Regions from separate parts of the Pseudomonas cichorii genome, predicted to be linked through region 1. Evidence: riboswitches for the same ligand, from Rfam matches in the RefSeq annotation. Region 1 holds a riboswitch; each other region holds the start of a gene.
The links. Region 1 has a riboswitch for cobalamin ahead of KGD89_RS14040 (TonB-dependent receptor). Riboswitches for the same ligand answer to the same signal wherever they lie in the genome.

Region 1 (2,261 bases):
ATACCGACGCCCATATCATCGAGGACAACGATGAAGTGCTCGAAGGGTCGCGCATCGAAGGCACGCCTTATCACAATGCCTCGCTGTGGCTGGATTACCGTTTCGCCTCGGCGGGCCTGAAGGGCCTGTCAGTGGGCAGCGGCGTGCGCTATGTCGGCACCACCCACACCACGCCCAGCGTCACGGATCGCAAGATCCCGGCCTACGCCTTGTTCGATGCACGAATCAGCTATGACCTGGACGACAACTGGCAAGTCAGCGCCAAGGCACAGAACCTCACCAACGAGAAATACCTGTACTGCGCCAACTCATGCCGCTATGGCGATACCCGTAGTGTGGTGGGGGCGGTCAGTTATCGGTGGTAAGTCTTCGCGAAACCCCTAACGCTCGACCAACATCAGCCATTGACGCTTTCCAGCTTCAATGATTTGATGCGCGCCAGTTTCAGGTGTCCCATGCCGCCGTGCATGGGATTAAACGGGAAGCCGGTGCGTCACTCTCTGTGATCAGTCCGGCGCTGCCCCCGCAACGGTAAGCGAGCGAAGCATTCAAAATACCACTGTGCCAAGGCATGGGAAGGTGAATGTTTCATGACCCTCGCAAGCCCGGAGACCGGCCTGCAACCTTGTTTGGCAAACCCGCGGTGGGCGGGCGCAGGCCGGTCTTCGCGGGCTTTTTGCGCCTGCGATTCCCTATGCGTTGTTCCCTCCGGGATTCATTCATTCCTGATTGGCTGGAATCGCATGTCCCGTTCTTTTCTGCTTCAATCCCTGAGCCTGCTTCCCTGTCTGGCGCTTTCGTCCCATGCATTGGCCGCTGACTCACAAACCCTGGCACTGCCCTCGGTCGCAATCACTGGCAGCGCCGATACGCCAGTAACCGATCTGGCAACCCCGACACCCAGCGGTTCGCGCCTGAACCTTACGGCGCTGGAAACACCCGCCAGCACCAGTAGCCTCGACAGCCAGCCCCTCGAAAGCCGCAATAACCTGACCGTTCAAGATGCAGTCAGCCGCTCGCCGGGCATCACCAGCATCGCAACGCCCGGTGATGGCAATACAGCGCTATCCGCTCGCGGCTTCACCGGGCATTCCTCGGTCATGACCCTGTTCGACGGCTCGCGCCTGTACACCGGCGCCGGCACTCAGACCTTCCCGGTCGATCCGTTCATGGTCGAGCGTATCGACGTGATCCGTGGCCCGGCTTCGGTGCTTTATGGCGAAGGCGCAACCGGAGCCGTTATCAACGTGGTACCGAAAAAGCCTTTCGAGGGCGAAATCCGCAATCGCCTGCGCCTGGGCTACGGCTCCAATGACCGCCAGCAACTGGGCCTCGACAGCGGCGGCTCGCTGAGCGATACCCTGAGCTATCGCCTTACCCTGAACCAGCAGGAAAGCAATGGCTGGGTCGATAACGGCAATTCCCGCAGCCTGGCCATGAGCGCAGCCCTGCGCTGGCAAGCCACCGACGACCTGAGCTTCACCCTCGCCCACGAACGTGGCGACAGCGAGCCGATGAACTACTTCGGCACACCGCTGATCGATGGCCGATACCGCGACAGCCTGCGCGACAAAAACTACAACCTGCGCAATGCCGTGCAACGCTACAACGATGAATGGACCCGCCTGAACACCGACTGGGCCATCAACGATAACGTCAGCGCCAGCAACCAGCTCTACTACATCAAGAGCCGCCGCCACTGGCGCAACGCCGAAGTCTATAGCTGGAGCAGCGCTCAGGGTCAGTTGTTGCGTGGCGACTACCTGGAGATCAAGCACGACCAGGAGCAGATCGGCGACCGCCAGAGTTTCACGTTCAACCATTCGCTGTTCGGCCTGGACAGCCGCACGGTGATTGGAGCCGAGTACAACAGAATCCGCTTCGACGTCAGCAACAACTCGCCTTACAACGATGTCGGCGGCGACTTCATCGATCCATGGAGCCCGGCATCCGGCGACTTCCAGAGCCAGTCGGCATTCCGGCCACTGGCCGAAAGCACCACGCGCACTTTTGCCGTGTTCGCCGAAAACCGCCTGCAACTGTCCGAGCGCTGGTCGCTGGTGACCGGCGTGCGCCGCGACCAGAACCACATCGACCGCTATGACCAGCGTGCCGACAGCCGTAGCGACCGGAGCCTCACCGGCGGCAACTGGCGCGCCGGGCTGGTGTTCGCTGTGACCAATCAACTGTCCCTGTATGGCCAGTACTCCACCAGTGAAGACGGCGTCAGCAACCTTATCAGCATGAACCCGACCCAGCAG
Region 2 (2,261 bases), 830 kb from region 1:
GTCGTGGGCTTTCAGGCTGCTTTCGATCAGTTCCAGCAGGCTCGCTGCCGGGCAGCCGCGCTGGCAACCCAGGCCTGCCACAAGGGCAGGGCCGGATTGCCCGGTGCCGTGATCAGGCGTGCAGGTCGGCATTGTTGCGACGGAACAGCCAGGCGCTGATCAGGCCCAGAGCGACCCAGAACAATGCGTTGGTCAGCAACGAAGCCAGGATGAACTGCGATTCCAGAGCTTCGGGAGCCAGGCTCTCATGAGTCAATGGCTGTGGCGCGCCAATCAGATGCGGCACAACCAAAATAGCCGCGCCCAGCACCTTGAGCAGCCAGTTCTGGCCGAAAGCGATCAAGGCCAGACCCGCCGCCGTTGAGGCCGCAGTCCCGATCCACCAGTACTGGCGCAGGTTCAGGTCGGCAGCCGCTGTCCCCGGCAATTCCGGTGGCAGGCCCAGTGTCGGCGCCAGGACGAAGACCGCAAAACCGGCCAGCCCCCACAATGCGCCCTGAGAGGTGCGACCCGGTGCGCGTAGCGTGTAGAGCGCCACCAGCATCAAGGCAAAACCTACCGCGACCACCAGATTGCCGCCGGTCGTGGAGAGAATACGCTGCCAGCCGTCTTCCGGCTCCCAGGCTTCTTCGTCGTGGCTGTGCCCTGCGGCGGAAGCATCGGCGTGGTCATGTTCATGCACGTGTTCGGCGGGTGCCTTTTCAAAGGTTTCGGCCTGAAGAATCAGGGGCGAAACCCAAAAGCTTTGCAGCAGGGTCAGCAGCAATGCCGCCAGCAGACCGCTGAAACCTGCCGTCTGAATGATTCGCTTGAACATGGCGTCAGGTCTCAATGGCAAGGGAAGGCGGCGCTGTGGCGGGTGTCGTGGGCCGCGTTGTGAACGGCGGCAATGTGCGAGAAACCGGCGAAGTACACCAGGCAGGCGCCCAGAATCGCAGCGCTGATGGCGGCGGTCAGGCGTTGGGCCTGGGTGGACGTGGTGGTGCTCGACTGGCTGCTGCTGATGGTGGACATGGCGCTTCCCTCTGGTTTCGACAGGCGGGCATGCGCACAGGAACCTGCTGACGGAGGTCAGAAGGCTTCAACTGCGCCCGCCCACCGCGGGTGTGTCATTGAGTCAGTATCGGGCCGGTCTCCGGGCTCGCGAGGGGTGTCGATATTCAGCCTCGACGCCTTCAGGATCACCTTCCCATGCCGTGGCACAGTGGTTCTGATCCTCTCTCGCTTACCGTTGCGGGGGCAGCACCGGACTGACTCATGGACAAATGAGCGCACCGGTTTCCCGTTTCACCCCGTGAGGGGCACCCGTAACAAGTTGTGTAGGAGAGCATGGCGGCCCGTGAACGTCAATCTGAACGATTGACCTGCCTTCGACCTCTGCGTAGCCTTGCGCACTTGAGGTTCTCGACCTTGTGCAAAAGGTCGGGCTAAGACGGGAATGCGGTTCAAGCCGCAGCTGCCCCCGCAACTGTAAACGGTGATTTCATTGCATGGCCACTGCGCGAGCGGGAAGGCGCGATGAATGCCTGTCCTGCCGACACGCCGCCGTAAGCCAGGAGACCTGCCTCGAACCGGGCCACAGGCCCACGAATTCTCACTACAACCGGGCGGGGTGATCCGGTGGCGAATCGATCCGTGCGCAGTGCACGGATCTCGTCCTGCTTGCCCGCCGTATTGCCAAAGGGCATCCGATGAAAACACTGGCCAAACTTCCCGTCACCATCGTTACCGGCTTCCTGGGCTCGGGTAAAACCACCTTGTTGCGGCACATGCTCGATAACGCCGAAGGGCGTCGTATCGCGGTGATCGTCAACGAGTTCGGCGAGCTGGGCATCGACGGCGAAATCCTCAAGCAATGCACCATCGGTTGCAGCGAAGAGGAAGCTGTTGGCCGGGTGTATGAGCTGGCCAACGGTTGCCTGTGCTGCACGGTGCAGGAAGAGTTCTTCCCGGTGATGCGCGAACTGGTGTCGCGTCGCGCCGACCTGGACCACATCCTTATCGAAACCTCGGGTCTGGCGTTGCCAAAACCGCTGGTCCAGGCTTTCCAGTGGCCGGAAATCCGCAACGCCTGCACCGTCGATGCGGTCATAACAGTGGTCGACAGCCCGGCCGTTGCAGCAGGTACTTTCGCGGCTTTCCCGGATCAAGTGGACGCCCAGCGCAAGCTCGACCCGAACCTTGACCACGAATCCCCGCTACATGAACTGTTCGCTGACCAGCTGGCCAGCGCTGATCTGGTGATCCTCAACAAGGCCGAC
Region 3 (2,261 bases), 1.1 Mb from region 1:
GGCTTTCGTCGGCGCCCACCATCCACAGATCCAACTGGTAAACCGGCGCGCCGCTGGCCCGCTCCAGAATCATCGGGTCCAGAAAGTCAGGCCCGCACTTGAACACCCGGACCTTGCGGCCCTGGTTACGGTGCAGGCGTGCCAGCGCAGCGGTGACCGTGGTCTTGCCCTGCCCGGAGGCGGGCGCGGCAATCAATACTGCCGGGCAATGACGCGGCGCTCTCATACAGGGTTACTCACAACTCGATGCCTTTTTGCGCACGGATTCCGGCCTGGAACGCATGCTTGACCACGCCGATCTCGGAAACGGTATCGGACAGGTCGATCAATTCGGGTTTGGCGCCACGGCCGGTCACCACCACATGCTGCATCGGTGGCCGGGCCTGCAGGTCGCTCAGTACGTGTTCCAGATCCAGATAGCCATGCTTGAGGGCGATATTCAGCTCATCGAGGATCACCAGACCGATGCTCGGGTCACGAAGCATTTCACGGGAAACGTCCCAGGCGGCTTCGGCGGCGGCGATATCACGCTGGCGGTCCTGGGTTTCCCAGGTGAACCCCTCGCCCATCACGTGGTAGCGCACCTGCTCGGGGAAACGCCGGAAGAACAACTCTTCACCGGTGCTGTTGCGGCCCTTGATGAACTGCACCACGCCACACTGCATGTCGTGACCCATGGCCCGGGCGAGCATGCCGAATGCCGAACTGCTCTTGCCCTTGCCATTACCGGTCAGCACCAGCAGCAGGCCACACTCGTTTGGAGCGCTGGCAATGCGCTCGTCCATTACCGCCTTCTTGCGCTGCATGCGCGCCAGATGACGTTCGTCACGTTCGGGGGATTCGTTCATCTCAGCTCTCCGCTAGAGGGCACGCGAAAGCAGACGGAAGGACAGCATCAGGCAGCACGGCAAAGCCCTGCGCAGAGCATCGCCCGCCGTGATGCTGTTGAGTGGATCAGGCCGGTCTCCGGGCTCATGAGCAGGCATCTGCCTGGCCTGCGCGCCTTCCCGTGTCCTGGGACACAGTGGCATCGAGCGCAGTCTTGACTCATTTACCGTTGCGGGGGCAGCGCCGGGATCGGAGTTGCAAGGCGTCCTCACCGGCTTCCCTGTTTCACTCTGCCAATCGAGGATTGCAAAGCACCTGAAACAAGCCGCGAAGGGTAGAGGGTTGGGCTGGGAGCGTCAATCGACACAAGAGGATTGAACCTCGACAGTTCAGGTCCCTCCTATCTTTATCTGGCCACTGACCGTTATGGAGATCGGCATGTTCACACTCAGACCCCGGCTTGCCTTGCTGCTTCTGGTTGCAGGAGGCCTCACAGCCTGCGGCGAGTCTTCGACGCTGCAAGTCTCGGATGGCACCGGCCCCTCGCCCAGACTGCCCGAACCGAACAAGACCCTGATCCCCACCGTCAATATCGCCCCTGCCGTGGGCTGGGAAAAGAACGCCAAACCGGTCGCCGCGCCCGGCACCCAGGTCGCCGCCTTTGCCGAAGGCCTGGATCACCCGCGCTGGCTGTACGTGCTGCCCAATGGCGACGTGCTGGTCGCGGAAACCAATTCACCACCCAAGCCTGACGACTCCAAAGGCGTACGCGGCTGGGTCATGGAAAAAGTCATGGGCCGCGCCGGAGCCGGTGTGCCCAGCGCCAACCGCATCACCCTGCTGCGCGACAAGGACCACGACGGCGTGGCCGAAACCCGCACAGTCTTCCTGCAAAACCTCAACTCGCCGTTCGGCATGACGCTGGTGGGCAACAAGCTTTACGTGGCCGATACCGACCGCCTGATCAGCTTCCCTTATGAAACCGGCCAGACCTCCATCAGCGCCCAGGCCACCAAGGTCGTCGACTTGCCTGGCGGCACGCTGAATCACCACTGGACCAAGAACGTGATTGCCAGCAAGGACGGCAGCAAGCTGTACGTGACGGTCGGCTCCAACAGCAACGTCGGCGAAAACGGCATGGACCAGGAAGAAGGCCGCGCCGCGATCTGGGAAGTGGACGCTGCCACCGGCCAGCACCGGATTTTCGCCTCGGGCCTGCGCAACCCCAATGGCATGGACTGGGAGCCCAACACCGGCAAGTTGTGGACCGCCGTCAACGAACGTGACGAGATCGGCAGCGACCTGGTACCTGACTACGTGACCTCGGTGCAGGATGGCGGCTTCTATGGCTGGCCTTACAGCTACTACGGCCAGCATGTGGATGAGCGGGTCAAACCGCAGAAACCGGAACTGGTCGCCAAGGCCATATCGCC

Region 2: another riboswitch for cobalamin. It lies ahead of KGD89_RS11240 (CbtB domain-containing protein); the one in region 1 lies ahead of KGD89_RS14040 (TonB-dependent receptor).
Region 3: another riboswitch for cobalamin. It lies ahead of cobO (cob(I)yrinic acid a,c-diamide adenosyltransferase); the one in region 1 lies ahead of KGD89_RS14040 (TonB-dependent receptor).

Annotation. Positions count from the first base shown of each region.
Region 1 covers NZ_CP074349.1:3,364,460-3,366,720, forward strand. Annotated here, with positions in the region: gene KGD89_RS14035 (TonB-dependent siderophore receptor) at 1-365, shown strand, start outside; cobalamin riboswitch at 430-635, shown strand; gene KGD89_RS14040 (TonB-dependent receptor) at 744-2,261, shown strand, end outside.
Region 2 covers NZ_CP074349.1:2,538,490-2,540,750, forward strand. Annotated here, with positions in the region: gene KGD89_RS11230 (cobalamin biosynthesis protein) at 1-132, opposite strand, end outside; gene KGD89_RS11235 (CbtA family protein) at 113-817, opposite strand; gene KGD89_RS11240 (CbtB domain-containing protein) at 829-1,014, opposite strand; cobalamin riboswitch at 1,110-1,324, opposite strand; cobalamin riboswitch at 1,382-1,583, shown strand; gene cobW (cobalamin biosynthesis protein CobW) at 1,692-2,261, shown strand, end outside.
Region 3 covers NZ_CP074349.1:4,457,572-4,459,832, forward strand. Annotated here, with positions in the region: gene KGD89_RS18870 (cobyrinate a,c-diamide synthase) at 1-226, opposite strand, end outside; gene cobO (cob(I)yrinic acid a,c-diamide adenosyltransferase) at 237-848, opposite strand; cobalamin riboswitch at 941-1,162, opposite strand; gene KGD89_RS18880 (PQQ-dependent sugar dehydrogenase) at 1,267-2,261, shown strand, end outside.